Regions from separate parts of the Streptomyces sp. NPDC030165 genome, predicted to be linked through region 2. Evidence: predicted binding sites of a transcription regulator. Region 2 holds the regulator's gene; the other holds the start of a gene.
The links. The regulator HrcA, encoded in region 2, represses chaperone genes, less so after heat shock. The targets are predictions, from matches to a motif close to TTNGCACTCNGNNNNNCNGAGTGCNAA.
Positions count from the first base shown of each region.

Region 1: the regulator HrcA is predicted to act here: its motif matches at 1,388-1,414, upstream of groES (co-chaperone GroES).

Region 1 covers NZ_JBVIBD010000002.1:456,608-466,764, reverse strand. The annotation lists gene ACZ4Z1_RS05300 (sensor histidine kinase) at 1-450, opposite strand, end outside; gene ACZ4Z1_RS05295 (response regulator transcription factor) at 440-1,120, opposite strand; gene groES (co-chaperone GroES) at 1,561-1,869, shown strand; gene groL (chaperonin GroEL) at 1,973-3,595, shown strand; gene ACZ4Z1_RS05280 (hydroxyacid dehydrogenase) at 3,710-4,759, opposite strand; gene ACZ4Z1_RS05275 (carbohydrate ABC transporter permease) at 4,788-5,723, opposite strand; gene ACZ4Z1_RS05270 (carbohydrate ABC transporter permease) at 5,723-6,664, opposite strand; gene ACZ4Z1_RS05265 (ABC transporter substrate-binding protein) at 6,661-7,983, opposite strand; gene ACZ4Z1_RS05260 (LacI family DNA-binding transcriptional regulator) at 8,137-9,399, opposite strand; gene ACZ4Z1_RS05255 (DUF2264 domain-containing protein) at 9,596-10,157, shown strand, end outside.
Region 2 covers NZ_JBVIBD010000008.1:265,955-276,111, reverse strand. The annotation lists gene ACZ4Z1_RS17960 (DUF3097 domain-containing protein) at 1-688, opposite strand, end outside; gene ACZ4Z1_RS17955 (MBL fold metallo-hydrolase) at 717-1,451, opposite strand; gene hrcA (heat-inducible transcriptional repressor HrcA) at 1,703-2,719, shown strand; gene dnaJ (molecular chaperone DnaJ) at 2,720-3,853, shown strand; gene ACZ4Z1_RS17940 (nitronate monooxygenase) at 4,019-5,170, shown strand; gene ACZ4Z1_RS17935 (16S rRNA (uracil(1498)-N(3))-methyltransferase) at 5,167-5,910, shown strand; gene ACZ4Z1_RS17930 (OsmC family protein) at 5,992-6,420, opposite strand; gene ACZ4Z1_RS17925 (hypothetical protein) at 6,571-7,386, shown strand; gene ACZ4Z1_RS17920 (histidine triad nucleotide-binding protein) at 7,553-7,909, shown strand; gene ACZ4Z1_RS17915 (ribonuclease Z) at 7,932-8,837, shown strand; gene ACZ4Z1_RS17910 (HAD family acid phosphatase) at 8,860-9,654, opposite strand; gene ACZ4Z1_RS17905 (flavin reductase family protein) at 9,823-10,157, shown strand, end outside.

The DNA of each region.
Region 1 (10,157 bases), on a different contig from region 2:
CGGCGGCGTGGCACGGACCACCACCACGTCCGCGCGCGCACCCCCCGCCGCGGCGGCGGGGGAGCCGGTGATGACGCGGTCGGCGGAGTCCTGGCCCGGGGCCGGGCGGAAGTCCCGCAGCTCGGCGGCGAGCGGGTCGGCGGTACGGAGACTGGTCGCGACGACCTCGCCCGCCGCGTCCAGGACCAGCACCAGGTCGACGCCGTCGGCGGGCGACGACAGCACCTCCGGAAGGGCACCGCTGTCCGCCTGCGCGGCGACCTTGCGGGCGGCCACTTCGGTACGGCTGGTGGTGTTGTCCAGCAGGTTGGCGCGCAACAGCACGTAGAGCCAGCCGCCGCCGACGGCCAGCACCAGGCCCATGGCCAGGGCGGCGGCTGCGGCGGTGCGGCCGCGCATGGACGCGGGGCGGGGGCGGAACCGGGCCGGTGGCCGGCGGTCAGCCGTCATCGGGCGCCATCCGATAGCCCGTGCCGTGCACCGTACGGATGGAATGGCGGCCGAAGGGCACGTCCACCTTCTTGCGGAGCGAGGAGACGTACACCTCGACGATGTTGGGGTCCACGTCGGCCGGCGCGTCCCAGACCTCGTCGAGGATGTCCCGCTTGGCGACCGCCTGGCCCTCACCCGCCATGAGGCAGCGCAGCACGGCCAGTTCCCGAGCGGTCAGTTCGATGTCGGTGTCGCCGCGGCGGCAGCGGCGGGCGTCAGTGTCCAGAGTGAGATCGCCGCTCTGCAGCGTTCGTGGCCGCTCGGCGGCGCGGCCGCGCCGGGTGAGCGCCCGCAGCCGGGCAAGCAGCACAACGAACGAGAACGGCTTGGCCAGATAGTCATCGGCGCCCGCGTCCAGCCCTTCGGCGACGTCGTACTCGCCGTCCTTGGCGGTCAGCATCAGCACGGGCGTCCAGTCGTCCTGCCGCCGCAGCCGCCCGCAGATCTCGTACCCGCTGGGCCCCGGCAGCATCACGTCCAGCACGATCGCGTCGTACGACCCGCTCAACGCGAGCTCCAGCCCCCGATGCCCGTCCCGAGCCACGTCAACCCAGTGCCCCTCAGCAGCCACCCCCCGCCGCAAGGAGTCAGCAAGCCCCTCTTCATCCTCCACGACCAATATGCGCATGCCCCCCATTGTCACGGTTCCACCCCATTCCCGAGGCCAGCCGCCGGGGAGTCCCCGAGGAGCAGCCATCGATGACCTCGCCCCCAGGAGAGCGGGCGCCAGGGTGATCGGCAATCTCCCCCCAGTACAAAGCAATGCGATCCGCGCGACAGCGCAAACCCACGTGCGCGGCGCGCAACGCACAGCACAACCCAGGATTGCCAAGCTCCCCACCTGGGCAAGGTGCCCACGGACCGGCACCCCCCGAAAGACGCGCCGCAAGGTGCATTGGCACTCCGCTTGACCGAGTGCTAACCGCGTCATAGTCTCGGCTCTGGCACTCTCCACCGGGGAGTGCCAAACACAGCGACGGGCAGGTCCGGCACCCGCGACGACGGATCCACCTGGTCGCCACCTCAGACAGTTAACCCCGTGAGATCTCCGAAGGGGGAGGTCGGATCGTGACGACCGCCAGCTCCAAGGTTGCCATCAAGCCGCTTGAGGACCGCATCGTGGTCCAGCCGCTCGACGCCGAGCAGACCACGGCTTCGGGCCTGGTCATTCCGGACACTGCCAAGGAGAAGCCCCAGGAGGGCGTCGTCCTGGCCGTGGGCCCGGGCCGCTTCGAGGACGGCAACCGTCTTCCGCTCGACGTGACCGTCGGCGACGTCGTGCTCTACAGCAAGTACGGCGGCACCGAGGTGAAGTACAACGGCGAGGAGTACCTCGTTCTCTCGGCGCGCGACGTGCTCGCGATCGTCGAGAAGTAATTCACCGAAGATTGCCTTGATCTGCGCCCCTGGTTCCCGCGTCTAAACAACCGGTTTCCCGGGGCGCAGTTCGTTGGAGAGAACGACTAAGGACACGTAACTCATGGCGAAGATCCTGAAGTTCGACGAGGACGCCCGTCGCGCCCTTGAGCGCGGCGTCAACAAGCTTGCCGACACCGTGAAGGTGACGATCGGCCCCAAGGGCCGCAACGTCGTCATCGACAAGAAGTTCGGCGCCCCCACCATCACCAACGACGGTGTCACCATCGCCCGTGAGGTCGAGGTCGACGACCCGTACGAGAACCTGGGCGCGCAGCTGGTGAAGGAGGTGGCGACCAAGACCAACGACATCGCTGGTGACGGCACCACCACCGCCACCGTGCTGGCGCAGGCGCTGGTCCGTGAGGGCCTGCGCAACGTCGCCGCGGGTGCTTCCCCGGCCGCCCTGAAGAAGGGCATCGACGCCGCGGTCAAGGCTGTGTCCGAGGACCTCCTCGCGACCGCCCGTCCGATCGACGAGAAGTCCGACATCGCCGCCGTGGCCGGTCTGTCCGCGCAGGACAAGCAGGTCGGCGAGCTGATCGCCGAGGCGATGGACAAGGTCGGCAAGGACGGTGTCATCACCGTCGAGGAGTCCAACACCTTCGGTCTGGAGCTGGACTTCACCGAGGGCATGGCCTTCGACAAGGGCTACCTCTCGCCGTACATGGTGACCGACCAGGAGCGTATGGAGGCCGTCCTCGACGACCCGTACATCCTGATCCACCAGGGCAAGATCTCCTCGATCCAGGACCTGCTCCCGCTGCTGGAGAAGGTCATCCAGCAGGGTGGCAGCAAGCCCCTGCTGATCATCGCCGAGGACGTCGAGGGCGAGGCTCTGTCGACGCTGGTCGTCAACAAGATCCGCGGTACCTTCAACGCCGTCGCCGTCAAGGCGCCCGGCTTCGGTGACCGCCGTAAGGCGATGCTGGGCGACATGGCCGCGCTGACCGGTGCGACCGTCATCGCCGAGGAGGTCGGCCTCAAGCTGGACCAGGCCGGTCTGGACGTGCTGGGCACCGCCCGCCGCGTGACCGTCACCAAGGACGACACGACCATCGTGGACGGCGGCGGCAACTCCGCCGACGTCGAGGGCCGCGTCAACCAGATCAAGGGCGAGATCGAGGCCACGGACTCGGACTGGGACCGCGAGAAGCTCCAGGAGCGTCTGGCGAAGCTGGCCGGCGGCGTCTGCGTGATCCGCGTGGGTGCGGCCACCGAGGTCGAGCTGAAGGAGAAGAAGCACCGTCTGGAGGACGCCATCTCCGCGACCCGCGCCGCGGTCGAGGAGGGCATCGTCTCCGGTGGTGGCTCCGCTCTGGTGCACGCCGCCAAGGTGCTGGAGGGCTCCCTCGGCAAGGAGGGCGACGAGGCCACCGGTGTCGCCGTGGTCCGCCGCGCCGCCGTCGAGCCGCTGCGCTGGATCGCCGAGAACGCGGGCCTGGAGGGCTACGTCATCACCTCGAAGGTGGCGGAGCTGGACAAGAACCAGGGCTTCAACGCCGCGACCGGCGAGTACGGCGACCTGGTGAAGGCCGGCGTCATCGACCCGGTCAAGGTCACCCGTTCGGCGCTGGAGAACGCCGCGTCGATCGCCTCGCTGCTGCTCACGACCGAGACCCTGGTCGTCGAGAAGCCGGCCGAGGAGGAGCCCGAGGCCGGTCACGGCCACGGCCACGCCCACTGAGGCAGCTCACAGCCGTTCGAGGCCCGGTCCCCTTTCGAGGGGGCCGGGCCTCGTCCCGTTGACGAGGCCCGGCTGGTCCGCCGTATTCGCGCCGGGGCTCGCTCCGGCTCCGCTTCAGGCCGAGCGGCCGAGGCCTTCCGGGCGTACGGGGTCGGCGAACGGCAGCCCTTTCGTGTAGCGCTCGATCTCGTCCAGGGCCTGGTCGGCCATGCGGTGGAGTTCGCCGCCGAGGGAGCCGGCGATGTGCGGGGTGAGCAGGACGTTCGGGAGGTCGTAGAGGGGGGAGGAGGGGGGCGGGGTCTCGGGGTCGGTCACGTCCAGTACGGCGTTGAGGCGGCCGGAGACGAGTTCGGGGAGCAGGGCCGTCTCGTCGACGAGGGTGCCGCGGGCCGTGTTGATCAGGGTGGCACCGTCCGGCATCAGGGCCAGCCGGTGGGCGTCGAGCAGGTGGTGGGTGGCGGGCAGTCGGGGCGCGTGGACGGTGACCACGTCGGAGGCGGCGCAGAGGGTGTCGAGGGGCGCGGGGGTGACGCCGAGGCGGGTGGCTTCGGCCTCGTCCACGTAGGGGTCGTGGAGGAGGACCGTCAGGTCGAAGGGGCGCAGGAGGCCGATGACGCGGCGGCCGATGCGGGAGGCGCCGATCACGCCCACGGTGCGGCGGTGGTTGCCGGCGCCTGCCAGTTCCTGGTGCCAGTCGTGGGGGGCGCGCAGCGCGCGGTAGCGGTGCGCGGTGTGCAGGACGCGCTTGTTGGCGAAGAGGATCGCGGCGAGCGTGTATTCGGCGACGGGCTGCGCGTTGGCGGCGGCCGCTGAGGTGACGGTGATGCCGCGCTTCCAACAGGCCCCGGTGACGTGGGGTTTGACGGACCCGCCGGCGTGGACGACGGTGCGCAGGCGCGGGGCCCGGGCGAGGACGGCGGTGGTCAGCGGGGTCGCTCCCCACGACGTCAGGAGGATCTCGGCGTCGGCCAGCGCGGTGGCTACGGCCGGGGGCGGGTCGGTCAAGTCGTGGGCGACCAGGCGGGGATCGGTGCGGGTGAGGGCTGTCAGGCGGGTGCGGTGCTGGTCGGTGAGCAGGCGTTCCGCGAGGCCGGGTTCCATGGCGAGCAGCAGAGTGGGGCGGGAAAGTGCCTGGTCGGGGCGATTGTCAGTGGTGTGGTGCATGGTGGAAGCGTGCTCCTGGTTCGGGGCGTCACTTGACGCTTCCGGCGGCGAGTCCGGCCTTCCAGTGCCGCTGGAGGGTCACGAAGGCGATGATCAGGGGGAGGACGGCGAGGAGGGAGCCGGTGACGACGAGGGGGTAGAAGGACGGTTCGCCGTGGGCGTTGCCGTTCCAGGCGTACAGGCCGAGGCTCACGGGGAAGAGTCGCTGGTCGGAGAGCATCACGAGGGGGAGGAAGAAGTTGTTCCAGATCGCGGTGAACTGGAAGAGGAAGACGGTCACCAGGCCCGGCGCGACCATACGCAGGCCGATGGACCAGAAGACGCGCAGCTCGCCCGCGCCGTCGATACGGGCCGCTTCGAGCGCCTCGTCCGGGATGTAGCCGGCGCTGAAGACCCGGGCCAGGTACACGCCGAACGGGTTCACGAGTACGGGTACCAGCACCGACCAGTAGGTGTTGACCACGCCGGTCCTGCTGGCCAGCAGGTAGAGGGGGAGGGCCAGCGCTGTGGTGGGCACCAGCACGCCGAGCAGGACGACGCCGAACAGCTGCTCCTTGCCGGGGAACGCGTACTTGTCGAAGGCGTACCCGGCGGCCACGGAGACCAGGGCGCACAGCGCGGCGCCGGCGCCCGCGTAGAGCAGGCTGTTGGCGTACCACCGGAAGTAGATGCCGTCGCCCTCCGCGGCGAGGCGGGAGAGATTGCCGGCCAGGTCGAAGCCCTCGAAGGACAGGGCGTCGCCGGCCAGCAGGCCGCCCGCGTCCTTGGTGGCGGCGGTGACCAGCCAGACGAGGGGGAAGAGCGTGTAGAGGACGGCGAGGCCGAGTGCCGCGTTGACGGCGGCGGGGGAGAGCCAGCGGCAGCGCGGGCGGCGGCCGGCGGTGCGTACGGACCGGATGCGGGACGGGCGTACGGGCGCGGGGGCCGCCGGGCCGGCGACGGCGGTACGGGGCGGGGGCGCCATCAGGTCCTGCCCTTCGGGTGGGCGAGCGGGGGACGGGCCGGTCCGGGCAGGCGGCGGCCGGGCCGGGGCGACCGGCCGGAGAGGCGGGTGACGGCGAAGGACAGCAGTGCGGCGGCGAGGGCGAGCAGGACGGACGAGGCGGCTGCCAGGCCGTAGTCGTTGCGGGCGAAGGCGGCGGTGTAGGCGTACATGTTCGGCGTCCAGGAGGAGGTGACGGCGGATGCCGAGCCCTGGCTGAGGATCAGCGGTTCGGTGAAGAGCTGGAGCGAGCCGATGACGGTGAAGAGGGCCACCATGACGAGGGAGGAGCGGATGAGGGGGACCTTGACGCCGGTCGCGACGCGCCAGGCGCCCGCGCCGTCCACGGTCGCGGCCTCGATCACCGAGCGGTCGACGGCCTGGAGGGCGGCGTAGAAGATGACCATGTTGTAGCCGAGCCACTCCCACAGGGCGATGTTGACGACCGAGGGCAGCGCTCCGGAGGGGGACAGGAAGTCGAAGCCGAGGCCGCCGGACTCCATCGCGGTCACGACCGGGCTGAGCTGGGGCGTGTAGAGGTAGACCCAGATCAGGGCGGCGATGATGCCGGGCACGGCGTGCGGCAGGAACAGGGCGAGCTGGAAGAAGCGCCGGGCACGGGCGAGGGCGGAGTCGAGCAGCAGGGCCAGGGTCAGCGCGCCGGCCAGGAGGAGGGGGATGTAGAGGGCGCAGTAGCCGAGGAGGACGAGGAAGCCGTCGCGGAAGGCGTGGTCGCCGAGCGCCGCCGCGTAGTTGCCGAGTCCGCTGAAGACCGTGTGGGTGCCGCCGAAGCCGAGGCCGGACTGTTTCTCGGTGAAGAGGCTGAGCCAGACCGCGTACCCGACCGGGACGACCATGACCACGGCGAACAGGACGAAGAAGGGGGTGAGCAGGACGGTGACGGCACGCGCCTTGGCGTTCACCGGCCCATGACCTTCAGGCCGCGCCTCTTCAGTTCGCGTACCGTCGCGTCGCTGCCGGCGCGTACGGCGGCGGCGAGGGAGCCCGTGCCGCCGCGCGCGCCCGCCGCCTTGCCGAACTCGTCCTTCAGCGTGGTGTTGGTGGTGCTGGTGGCCGGGCCCCAGCCCCACTTCCCGTCGACCGAGGCGGCCGCGGCGTCGAAGAGCGCGTAGACGTCCTGGCCGCCGTAGTAGCGGGTGTCGAACGCCTGCCGGGCTACCGGGCGCAGCGCCGTTGCGGCCGGGTAGGCACTGGACTCGCCGGAGGCGACCCGGGCCTTGACCGCGTCGGCGGAGGTGGACATCCAGGTCGCGAACCGCACCGCGGCTCCGGTGTGCCGGCTGCTCTTGGTGACGGCTGTCGTCGATCCGCCGAGCATGCCGCTGGCGGGCCTGCCGTCCCAGCTCGGCACGGGCGCCGCGGCCCACTTGCCGTTCTGGTCCGGCAGGGTGCCCTTGAGGACGCCCGCGCCCCAGGAGGCGCCGAGGTAGCCGACGGTGCCGCCGCTCTTGAGCGAGTTGGTCCAGCCGGGACTGAAGGAGACGTGGGTGTGGACGAGGCCGTCCTTGAGGAGGCCCTGCCAGTAGGCGGTGACTTTCCTGGTGGCCGGGTCGGTGGTGTTCAGCTTCCAGGAGTCGCCCTGGGTGGTGAACCAGTGGGCGCCGGCCTGCCAGGCCATCGCCTCGAAGGTGGTCGGGTCGTCGGGGAAGAAGGTGGCGACGCGCGCCTTCGTGTCGGCCTTCTTCACCGCGGCCGCCGCGGTGCGGAAGGCGTCCCAGGTCCGCGGTACGTCGATCTTGTGCTGGGTGAAGAAGTCCTTGCGGTAGTAGTAGACCTGCGGCGCGGCGTCGAAGGGGACGGCCCAGCTGCGGCCGCCGAGGGTGGTGAGCTGGACGGCCTGCGGCAGCAGTTTCTTCTTCAGGCCGGGTGTGATGTGCGGGGTGATGTCCTGGAGGGCGCCCTGGCTGACGAACTCGGGGAGCGTCGGGTATTCGACGCTGACCAGGTCGGGCGCGTTGCCCGCCTTGACCGCGTTGGAGATCTTGGCGTACCCGCCCGCGGTGCCCGAGGGGATCTCCTCGAACCGTACCTTCGTGTCGCGGTGGGTGGCGTTGAACGCGTCCACGGCTTGTTTCGTGCCCTTGGTCCAGCCCCAGTACGTGAGGGTCACGGGGCCTTCGCTCCCGGCGGCGCCACTGCCCCCGCCGCAGGCCGTCAGCAGGGTCAGGGCGGTGAGGCCGCCGGCTAGCGCGAGCGTCGTTCTGCTCCAACTGCGGCTCATGGCGCGGCTCCTGAGCATGAGGAGGGGGCGGCTCGAAGGTGATGGCCGCGATCCGCGATCCTTGGGCCGGCCTTGAGCGAAGTCAAGAGCGAAAGATTGATTGATCGAAAAAAGAACAGGATGGGGGAGGTGAAGGGTGGCGTCCGGAGGTGGTCAGGCGAAGTCGCCGTCCGGAGCGGCCCCGGAGGCGGCACCGCTCCCGGTGCCGGTGCCGGTGCCCCCGTCGGCGGCGCCGGAGCCGGCCCCCGTGCCGCCCCCCGCCCCGCACGAAGCGCGTACCCGCAGGGCCGGCAGCAGGGTGAGGTGGCGTCGCGGGGCCGGTTCGCCGACGGGGCCGCGCGGCAGGCCCGGCACCGGCGTCGCCGCCGCGAGTCCGTCCCCGTCCGCCGCCCCGCTCCCGTCGGCCCCTTCGCGCAGCCGGTCCACCAGCAGCCGCGCCGCTTGCCGGCCCACCTCGCGCTTGGGCGGTGCCACGGCCGTCAGCGGGGTGTCCGCCAGTGCCGCCACCTCGTCGTCGTACGCGACCAGCGCCAGGTCGCTGGGTACCCGTACGCCCAGTTCGGCCAGCCGCTGCACCATCTGGATCGCGTCCACGTCGTTGTGCACCAGCGCGGCCGTCGCCTCCCCCGAGGCCACCGCCGCCCGCAGCTCCCGTACGGCGCGCTCGAAGCCCTGCGGGTCCAGCTCGGCCGGTACGGAATCGATCACCGGCCGCGGCCGCGGCACGCCGAGGGCCCGCAGCGCCGCCGCGTACCCCTCGCGCACCGCGAGCGCCGTCGGGCTGTCGGCGCGGGCCACCAGCAGCGGTGCCGCGTGCCCCTGTGCGATCAGGTGGCGCAGTGCGAGGAGCACCCCGTGGCCGTGGTCCGAGCACACCCGGTCCAGTCCCGCCAGCGGGCTGCCCGGTGGCACGCTGCGTTCCAACAGGACGACGGGTACGGGCAGTTCGGCGACCCAGCCGCCGTACTCGGCCGGATCGCCCGGCCCGCGCCAGCCCGGCGCGACGAGCAGCCCCTCGGCCCCGGCCGACAGCAGGCCCTCGGCGCGCGCCGGGTCCTCCTCGGGCCGGTAGTCGGATATCCGCAGGACGAGCCGGGCCCCGGCCCGCGCCGCCGCCTCGTGGGCGCCGCGGATCACATCGGCGAAGTAGTACGTGGCGGAGGGCGCCAGCAGGCCCAGTACGGGTCCCTCGGCGGCGGGCGCGCGGCCGTCGGCGGCCCGGTCGCGCCGCCGGGGCCAGGACACCGCGCCGTGCGCCCGGTCGAGCAGGCCCTTGCCGGTCAGCGCCTCGACGTCGCGCCGTACGGTGACGGGCGAGACGCCGAGCTGGTCGGCCAGGTCGGTGACGCGGGCCGAGCCGCGTTGCCGTACCAGGGCCAGCAGGCGGTCATGACGTTGCACAGCACGCTCGCGCACGGCGGCAGCCCCTCGTGGTGTGGTGGACCGGTGGCGGCCGGGACGGCGGCCGGCCCGGGCCCGTCTCCAAGGTGAAGACGCACCCTAGTCCAGTCTGATCGAACCGGCTGGTAACCGGTCGTTCGATCAGGCCCCCTTGACGTTCGATCGCGGCGAGTTGAGGATTCCTGGGTCGCCGACCGTGAGGGAAACGCCCATGACCGTGCCCCCGTCCCAGCAGCCCGCCCACCGGGAGGCCGGTCCGCTCCCGCCCGAGGACCGCGAGCTCAGCCCGTACACCGGATGGACCCGCGCGCACTGGGAAGCCACGGCCGACCGCCTCCTGGGAGCGGTCGTCCCGTACGCGTCGCCGCGCAACGGGCTCATCAACCTCCCGGGCGCACGGCCCAGTTGGGCGGGGCCGCGCTCGGACGGCCTCGAAGGGTACGCCCGTACCTTCCTGGCGGCCGCCTTCCGGGTGGCCGGCAGCGGCGGCCGGGACCCGCACGGCTACCTGGCCCGGTACGCCGAAGGGCTCGCCGCGGGCACCGAACACCCCGTGACCGAACCGGGCCTCGGCGGCCCGCACCCCGACGCCTGGCCGGTCATGCCGGACACCCGGCAGGCCATCGTCGAATCCGCCTCCGTCGCCCTCGGCCTGCGGCTGACCCGCCCCTGGCTCTGGGACACCCTGGACGACAAGGTCCGCGCCCGGGCCGTGGACTGGCTGCTGCCCGCCCTCGACCCGCCGCCCATCGACAACAACTGGTGGCTGTTCG
Region 2 (10,157 bases):
ACACGCCCGTCTTCCAGTCCTGGCCGCGGGGGACGGACGGCCAGGCCGGGATGCCGACCGAGGACGGCTTCACCGCTTCCCAGATGTCGATGTACGGGTGGCCGACGACCAGGACGTCCTGGCCGGTGACCGAGGCCGCGATGCGGGACTCCTTCGAGCCGGGTACGAGGTGGTCGACCAGGACGCCGAGCCGGGCGTCGGGGCCGGGGGAGAAGGAGCGGACGATGGCCGGGAGGTCGTCGACGCCCTCCAGGTACTCGACGACGACGCCTTCGATGCGCAGGTCGTCGCCCCAGACGCGTTCCACCAGCTCGGCGTCGTGACGCCCTTCCACGTAGATGCGCCCGGCGCGGGCGACGCGTGCGAGGGCGCCGGGGACGGCGAGTGAGCCGGACGCGGTGCGGGCCGGTCCGCGTGCGGCGGGGCGGGCGGCGGGCCGTACGAGGGTGACGGCCTTGCCGTCCAGGAGGAAGCCGCGCGGGGTCATCGGGAAGACCCGGTGCTTGCCGAAGCGGTCTTCGAGGGTGACGGTCGGGCCTTCGGCGGTCTTCTCGCAGCGGACGACCGCGCCGCAGAACCCGGTGACGGCTTCCTCGACGACCAGGTCCGGCTCCGCCTCGACCTCGGGTGCCGGCTGCTGCTTCTTCCACGGCGGGGTGAGGTCCGGACCGTACTGTCTGCTGCGCATCCGACAGACGATAGGAAGGGATGGACGGTCAGTGCCGCGACACGCCGAAGCGACGGCTCAGCGCGTCGCGTTGCTCACGGACGAATCGGGCATCCACGACAGCGCCGTGCCCGGGCACGTACACCGCGTCCTCCCCGCCGAGGGCCAGCAGCCGGTCCAGCGCGGCGGGCCACTGCCCGGGGAGCGCGTCCGGGCCGGCCTGTGGCTCGCCGGACTCCTCGACCAGGTCGCCGCAGAAGACGACCGCGGGCGAGCCGTGCGTGCCGGGGACCAGGACGACGAGGTCGTACGCGGTGTGGCCGGGGCCGACGTTGGCGAGCAGCACCTGCCGGTCGCCGAGGCCGACGGTGCGTTCGCCGGAGACGAGGTGGTGCGGGCGGACGAGGAGGTCGGCCGCCTCCGCCGCGGTGTCCGGGTCCACGCCGTACGACACCGCGTCGCGCCGCAGGTCGTCCTGGGCGCGCGGCAGGTACTCGTCGAGACCGGCCGCGCCGAACACCTCGACGCCGGCGAAGGCCGCGGTGCCCAGCACATGATCGAAGTGGGGGTGGGTCAGCGCGACGTGTGTCACGTTCCGTCCCGTGATGCCGCGCAGCTGCCGGCGCAGCTCGGCACCGTCGCGGATCGTCGCGCCGGTGTCGACGATCAGCACGCCGGCCGAGCCGACGACGGCGCCGGCCGTCTCGTCCCAGCCGGGCATCCGGCGGCGCCCGACGCCCGCGGCGAGCTGTTCCCACCCGGCCTCTTCCCAAGTCGTACGCATACCGAGACGCTAGCCGTATCGCGATAGCGTGGCCCGCCGGGCCGGGGATTCCCGGGCGCGCGCCGTGCCCGCGGTACGCCCTTCACGGGAGCGTGGAGCACGCCCCCGGTACCGCCGCCCTTGCCCTGCCCAGGTGGCCCGGCCGTACACTTGGTCAGGGTCTGGCACTCGGACCTGATGAGTGCCAGGGAAGACGACCCGGAAGAACCCGGCCGCGCGCCGGTGACACGGCCGGACTGGAGGTGTGCGCGATGCTCAGTGAACGCAGGCTCGAAGTGCTGCGCGCCATCGTCCAGGACTATGTCGGGACCGAGGAGCCGGTCGGCTCCAAGGCGCTGACCCAGCGGCACCAGCTCGGTGTCTCCCCCGCCACGGTCCGTAACGACATGGCGGCGCTGGAGGACGAGGGGTTCATCGCCCAGCCGCACACGAGCGCCGGACGCATTCCGACGGACAAGGGCTACCGCCTCTTCGTCGACAAGCTGGCCGGCGTCAAGCCGCTGTCCAGCCCCGAGCGGCGCGCCATCCAGAACTTCCTGGACGGCGCCGTCGACCTGGACGACGTCGTGGGCCGTACGGTGCGGCTGCTGGCGCAGCTGACGCGGCAGGTCGCCGTTGTGCAGTACCCGTCGCTGACCCGGTCCACGGTGCGGCACGTGGAGCTGCTGTCGCTGGCGCCGGCCCGGCTGATGCTGGTCCTGATCACGGACACCGGACGTGTCGAGCAGCGCATGGTGGACTGCCCGGCGCCGTTCGGCGAGACCTCCTTGGCGGACCTGCGGGCGCGGCTGAACAGCCGCGTGGTGGGGCGGCGGTTCACGGACGTGCCGCAGCTCGTGCAGGATCTCCCGGACTCCTTCGAGCAGGAGGACCGGGGCACGGTCTCGACAGTCCTGTCGGTGTTGCTGGAGACTCTGGTGGAGGAGACCGAGGAGCGGCTGATGATCGGCGGCACCGCCAATCTCACGCGCTTCGGGCACGATTTCCCACTGACCATCCGGCCGGTGCTGGAGGCCCTGGAGGAGCAGGTGGTGCTCCTCAAACTGCTCGGGGAGGCCAAGGACTCCGGCATGACCGTACGCATCGGGCATGAGAATGCTCATGAGGGCCTGACTTCCACATCGGTCGTCGCGGTCGGCTACGGTTCGGGCGACGAGGCAGTCGCCAAACTCGGCGTGGTCGGACCGACCCGCATGGACTACCCCGGAACGATGGGAGCGGTACGCGCAGTGGCACGTTACGTCGGACAGATCCTCGCGGAGTCGTAAGTGGCCACGGACTATTACGCGGTCCTGGGCGTGCGACGCGATGCCTCGCAGGACGAGATCAAGAAGGCTTTCCGGCGGCTGGCGCGCGAGCTGCACCCGGATGTGAACCCGGATCCGAAGACCCAGGAGCGGTTCAAGGAGATCAACGCCGCTTACGAGGTGCTGTCGGACCCGCAGAAGAAGCAGGTCTACGACCTCGGCGGCGACCCCCTCTCGCAGGCGGGCGGCGGCGGGGCCGGCGGCTTCGGCGCGGGCTTCGGCAACTTCTCCGACATCATGGACGCGTTCTTCGGCACGGCCTCGCAGCGCGGACCGCGGTCCCGCACGCGGCGCGGCCAGGACGCGATGATCCGGCTGGACGTCGAGCTGGACGAGGCGGCCTTCGGCACCACCAAGGACATCCAGGTGGACACCGCCGTCGTCTGTACGACCTGTTCGGGTGAGGGCGCGGCGCCGGGCACCTCGGCGCAGACCTGTGACATGTGCCGCGGCCGCGGTGAGGTCTCGCAGGTCACCCGGTCCTTCCTGGGCCAGGTCATGACGTCGCGGCCGTGCCCGCAGTGCCAGGGCTTCGGTACGGTCGTGCCGACCCCGTGCCCGGAGTGCGCCGGTGACGGCCGTATCCGCTCGCGCCGTACGCTCACCGTCAAGATCCCGGCCGGTGTGGACAACGGCACCCGCATCCAGCTCGCGGGCGAGGGCGAGGTCGGCCCCGGCGGCGGCCCGGCCGGCGACCTGTACGTGGAGATCCACGAACTGTCGCACCCGACGTTCCAGCGGCGCGGTGACGACCTGCACTGCACGGTCACCATTCCGATGACGGCGGCGGCGCTGGGCACCAAGTGCCCGCTGGAGACGCTGGACGGCGTGGAGGAGATCGACATCCGGCCCGGCACGCAGTCCGGCCAGTCGATCCCGCTGCACGGCCGCGGCGTCACCCACCTGCGTGGCAACGGGCGCGGTGACCTCATCGTGCACGTCGAGGTCATCACGCCGTCGAAGCTGGACGCGGAGCAGGAGGAACTGCTGCGACGCCTGGCGAAGCTGCGCGGCGAGGAACGCCCGCAGGGGCAGTTCCAGCCTGGGCAGCAGGGTCTTTTCTCGCGGCTGAAGGATGCGTTCAACGGGCGCTGACCCGTAGAGGTGCTGGATGAACGGCGGCCGGGCTCCCCAGCCCGGCCGCCGTTCGCCGTCTCCGTGCGCGTCTCTGCCCGAAGTGCCCTGATCGCCGGACGTGTTTGATCTTGGTGTGTCCGGGCCCGGTTCGGGCCCCCGCGCGCGGCGTGACACGATGTGGTCATGCCCACAGCGCTGACCGATCTCTGCCGCTATCCGATCGCGCAGGCCCCCATGGCAGGCGGCGTCGCCCGGCCGGAACTGGCCGCCGCCGTCTGCGGAGCCGGCGGGCTCGGATTCCTGGCCGCCGGGTACAAGACCGCGGACGGCATGTACCAGGAGATCAAACAGCTGCGCGGGCTCACCGACCGCCCCTTCGGCGTCAACCTCTTCATGCCGCAGCCGTCGCTCTCCGACAACGCGGCCGTCGAGGTCTACCGGGAGCAGCTCGCGGGCGAGTCGGCCTGGTACGAGACCCCGCTGGACGACATCGACCCGTACGGCGGCGTCGACGACGGGTACGAGGCGAAGCTCGCCATCCTGCGCGAGGACCCGGTGCCGGTCGTCTCGTTCCACTTCGGGTGTCCGTCCCGCGCCGTCCTCGACGGGTTCGCCAAGGTCGGTACGTACACGATCGTCACCGCCACCACGGCGGCCGAGGCGCAGGCCGCGCAGTGGTCCGGCGCCGACGCGGTGTGCGTGCAGGGCATCGAGGCCGGCGGCCACCAGGGCACCCACCGCGACGACCCGCAGGCCGACGGCACGGGTGCCGGGATCGGGCTGCTCGCGCTGATCGCGCAGGTCCGTGAGGCCGTGCAGATACCGATCATCGCGGCAGGCGGTCTGATGCGCGGCTCGCAGATCGCCGCGGTGCTGGCGGCGGGCGCGGCGATGGCGCAGCTCGGTACGGCGTTCCTGGTCACCCCGGAGTCCGGCGCCGACCCGCTGCACAAGCAGGCGATGACCAACCCTCTGTTCACGCGGACCGAGCTGACCAGGGCCTTCTCCGGGCGTCCGGCCCGCGGTCTGGTGAACCGTTTCCTGCGTGAGCACGGCCCGTACGCCCCGGCCGCCTACCCGGCCGTGCACCACCTCACCTCGGGCCTGCGCAAGGCCGCCGCCAGGACCGGCGACGCGCAGGGCATGGCCCTGTGGGCGGGGCAGGGGCACCGTATGGCGCGGCAGCTCCCGGCCGCGCAGCTGGTCGAGGTGCTGATGGCCGAACTGGACGCGGCGTGTGCCGGTTCGGCGCCGGGAGGCACGCACGGGCCCGCTCTGCCGGGCGGTTTTCCGGCCGGGCAGGAGACCCCGGGTGAGCTGGGAGGTGCGCTGTGACGGCGCCGGTGTTTCTGGTCGAGAGCGTCCCGGGCGCCGGGGAGACCGTGCTGGACGGGCCCGAGGGTCGGCACGCGGTGTCCGTACGGCGGCTGCGCGCGGGTGAACCGGTGGTGCTGACGGACGGGTACGGCAGCGGCGCGGTGGGTGTGGTGCGGGCCGCCGAGGGCAAGGACCGGCTCGTCGTCGAGGTGACCGGTAAGCAGACCGAGCCGGAGCCGGCGCCGCGTATCACCGTCGTCCAGGCGCTCCCCAAGGGCGACCGCGGCGAACTGGCCGTGGAGACCATGACGGAGACCGGCGTGGACGCCATCGTGCCGTGGGCCGCGTCCCGGTGCATCACGCAGTGGAAGGGCGAGCGGGCCGCGAAGTCCCTCGCCAAGTGGCGCAACACCGCCCGCGAGGCGGGCAAGCAGGCGCGCCGGCTGCGCTTCCCCGAGGTCACCGACCTGATGTCGACGAAGCAGGTCGCGGCGCTCCTCGCGGAGGCGGACTTCGCCGCCGTACTGCACGAGGACCGCGACGCGGGAAGCGCGCCGCTGGCCTCCGTCGAACTGCCGTCGAGCGGACGCATCGTGCTGGTGGTCGGCCCCGAAGGCGGCGTGTCGCCGGAGGAGTTGGCGGCCTTCGAGGAGGCGGGCGCCAAGGCGTACCGGCTCGGGTGGAGCGTGCTGCGGACGTCGACGGCGGGTACGGCGGCCACGGCGCTGCTGCTGGGGCGTACCGGGCGCTGGAGCTGACGCGGCGTCAGGAGCGGGAGTGGCGGCGGGGCCGCGGCGTGTGTGACGCCGCGGCACCGCCGTTCGCGCGTGGCGGCCGGTTCAGACCAGCTCGGCGTTCAGGGTGATGTTCTTGACGCCGGCCAGCGCCTGGCTCACCGGGCAGTTCTTCTTCGCGTCCTCGGCCGCGGCCTGGAAGTCCTCCTCGGACAGGCCGGGCACGCTGGCCTTGACGGTCAGCACGATGCCGGTGATGCCCTCGCCCGGCTGGAAGGTCACATCGGCCTTGGTGTCCAGCGCCGTGACGGTGTAGCCCTTGCCCGCGAGGCCGTGGGAGAAGGCCATCGAGTAGCAGGACGAGTGGGCCGCCGCGATCAGCTCCTCCGGGCTGGTGGTGCCGTTCGGCTGCTCGGCGCGGGCCGGCCAGTTCACGTCGAACGTGCCGATGTGGGAGGACGCGAGGCTGACCTGGCCCTTGCCCTCCAGCAGGTTGCCTTCCCAGTGGGTCTGTGCGGTGCGGGTGGTTGCCATGTGGATGACTCCTGGTCGTGAGGTGCCGGCGATCGGTGGTCCGTGCGTGGATCAGCTTAGTGACGGGTGGCGTCCAAGGGCCCGTACGGGCGCGCACAGTGGCCGAGCCGGGGCTGTCGGTCCGCCCGTGGCGGTGGCACGCTGCCGGGCATGGGGGCCACAGGGCGCGTACGAGACGTACGGCACGGGCGGGGACGGCCCGCGCGGACCGGCCGGTGCCGGTTCGCCGGAGCCCGGCGCGGGAGGCTGCTGGCGGTGGCGGGCGCCGTAGGGGCCGCGATCGTCGGGGTGACCGCCTGTGAGCCGGCCGGCGGGCTGAACACCTCGTCGGTCGCCGTCACCACCGACCAGGCGGGGACGCGGGCGCTGGAGCGCATCGGCGTGAACGTGAGCTGGCTGAGCTGTACGGCGACGCTCGAAGGCGACCAGCGGGCCACCGTCGACCCGACGGCCACCGCGCGGCGGAAGTCGGTCGCCATCGTCGACTGCCAGGGCCAGACCGCCCGGGGCAGCAAGATCACCATCAGCGGGCGGGTGACCTCCGAGGTCGACGGACGCTGCGTACGGGGCAATTTGACCGCGCGCGTCGCCGGGCAGGTCGTCTTCCGGGTGAGCGTGCTCGGCACCTGCGACGCGGACCGGCCGACCGGCACGTCACGGCCGACCGTCACCCGCACCGTCCAGCCGCCCAGCAGCGGCGACGCGTCCGACGACCCGCCGGACACACCGCCCGTCACGGTCACGGTGACGGCAACCGCGCCCGACCCGGACCCGGATCCCGATCCTGACCCGGATCCGTCTCCGAGCGACACCTGCTCGGACGGCTCGCACGACCACGACGGCCGGGGCGACGGCCACGGCGATCAGGGCGGCCGAGACGATCAGGGCGGGCAGGACGGCCACGACGGCCAGGGCGACGGCCACCAGAACGACGGCCGGCAGCACACCTGGGCAGCACACCGCTGACCCCGTCCCCCGCCCCTTTCCCCGGCCACCGCACCACCCCACCCGAGCGGCCCGGTAACATCCGGTCCGTAGACGTGATGGTGATGCGACACGGCGCGATACGGGCGGCCGGCTCCGGACGGACGGGCCGCCGCGTACCGGCCGGCGACCCGGGAGGAGCCCACCGGTGGCGGGAGAACCGCAGGCCGACTGCCTGTTCTGCAAGATCGTGGCAGGCGAGGTGCCCGCCACGATCGTGCGGGAGACCGAGACGACCCTCGCCTTCCGGGACATCAGCCCGCAGGCGCCGACGCACGTCCTGGTGATCCCCAAGGTGCACTACGCGAACGCCGGGGAACTGTCCGCCGCTGAGCCGCGGATCGCCGGTGAAGTGCTGAGCGAGGCCGCCGCCGTGGCCGCCGACGAGAAGGTCGACGCGACCGGCTACCGGATCATCTTCAACACCGGCCCGGGCGCCGGGCAGACGGTCTTCCACGCCCACGCGCACGTGCTGGGCGGCCGCGACCTCCAGCGCCTGGTCTGACCGGGGCAGGGGCCACCGCACCGTGTCCGTCCGCGAATTCGTCGTCCTCGGCACCGCCAGCCAGGTGCCCACCCGGCACCGCAACCACAACGGTTACGTGCTGCGCTGGGACGGCGAGGGCATCATGTTCGACCCCGGCGAGGGCACGCAGCGGCAGATGCTGCGCGCCGGCGTCGCCGCGCACGACCTCCACCGGATCTGCGTCACCCACTTCCACGGTGACCACTCGCTGGGGCTGGCCGGCGTCATCCAGCGCATCAACCTCGACCGGGTGCCGCATCCGGTCACCGCGCACTACCCGGCGAGCGGCCGGCGCTTCTTCGACCGGCTGCGGTACGCCACCGCCTACCGCGAGACGGTGCGGCTGGGGGAGGAGCCGGTGGCCGCGGACGGGGTGCTGGCCCGTACCCCGTCGTACGTCCTGGAGGCGCGCAAGCTCTCCCACCCGGTCGAGTCGTACGGCTACCGCCTGGTCGAGCCGGACGGACGCCGGATGCTGCCGGAGCGGCTCGCCGCGCACGGCATCGCCGGGCCGGACGTCGGCCGGCTCCAGCGCGACGGGGAGCTGAACGGCGTCACCCTCGACGACGTCAGCGAGGTCCGGCGGGGCCAGCGCTTCGCCTTCGTCATGGACACCCGGCTGTGCGACGGGGTGCACGCGCTCGCCGAGGGCTGTGACCTGCTCGTCATCGAGTCGACGTTCCTCGATGAGGACGTGCGGCTGGCCGCGGACCACGGGCACCTGACGGCAGGCCAGGCGGCGCGCGCCGCCGCCGACGCGGGCGTGCGCCACCTGGTTCTCACCCACTTCTCGCAGCGTTACCCGGACTCCGCGGAGTTCGAGCGCCAGGCCCGGGCGGCCGGTTTTGATGGCGAACTCACCATCGCCCGCGACCTGATGCGCGTCCCGGTGCCCAAGCGCGCCTGAGGGGACGTCCTGTCCCGTCGGGTCAGGGCAGGAAGTACATCGGGTTCGGCAGCTTGAACGTTTTGTCGCCGTAGCCGCCGTTCAGGTCGCTGTACTGGTCGCCGAAGTTGGCGACGATGTCGTAGCCCCGCGACTCGATGTGCTTGCGGGTGCCGGACTTGAACTCGACCGTCGAGCAGTTGGCGCCGCACGGCAGGTAGGCCGGCGGGTTCTTCTTGTCCTTGAGGTAGACGTGGGAGCGGTCGAGCGGGACGCGGTAGCCCACGTTCTTCAGGTTGCGCACGCTCCACTCGCGCTGCGCCTCCTTGCGGCCGGTGACGAAGAAGACCTCGTACCCCTTGCCGTGCGCCCAGTTGACGAGGCGGTCCATGCCGAAGACCGGCTTCATGTCGGTGCTCGCCAGGTACTTGTCCTGGGCCGCCTCGGTGTGGTGGAAGCCGACCTGGAGCTCGTAGTTGTACGTCAGCAGTGTGGTGTCGTCCATGTCCAGGACGATGGCTGGCTTCTTGCCGTGGTGGTGCTTGTCGGCGGCCTTGGCCAGGTAGCGCCGGGCCGAGTCGGTTATGCCGCGCACCTGCTTGGCGTAGTTGCTGTTCGGTGAGGCGTGGTGCTGCCCGTCCGCGGTCACCGTGTCGCCGTAGTACGCCTTGATCCGGTCCTGCACCTGGGTGAGGTTGGGGATCTCCTTGTCCGTACGCGGTACGGAGTGCTCGGCGGTGGCCTGACCGACGCCGAACGCCGCGGTGCCGGCGACGACCGCCGTGACGGCCGCGGCGCCGAGGCGGACACGGCGACGGGAGAGGACGGGGTGGCGCATGTGCTGCTCCTAGGTGAACCGGTGGGGGCCACCTAGGTTTAACAGAGCGTTTATCCGCTCATCTACGCGCGAAGATTCAACGGTTGGTAAAGGCTGGCCAGGGGGGCGGCTTCCGGCGTCCTGACGCTTCGGTCCGGGCCGAAACGACCGGCTCCTAGGCTCCCCGCCATGAACACAGCAACGACCGGCACCGTGCCCACCGGGGCGGCCGCCACCCACCTGGAGATCTCGCCGAGCGTCCTGTACTTCGGGACGCCCGTACTCCTCCTGTCCACGGAGAACCAGAACGGCTCGTTCAACCTCGCCCCCGTCTCCTCCGCCTGGGCACTCGGCCGGACGATCGTGCTGGGCCTGGGCCGGGAAGGGCAGACCGCGGTCAACCTCGGCAGCCGCCCTGACCTGGTGCTCAGCCTGCCGGGCCCAGGACTGTGGCCCGCGGTGGAACGGCTGGCGCCGCTCACCGGCCGGCATCCGGTGCCGCCGGGCAAGCCCGACGGCTGCCG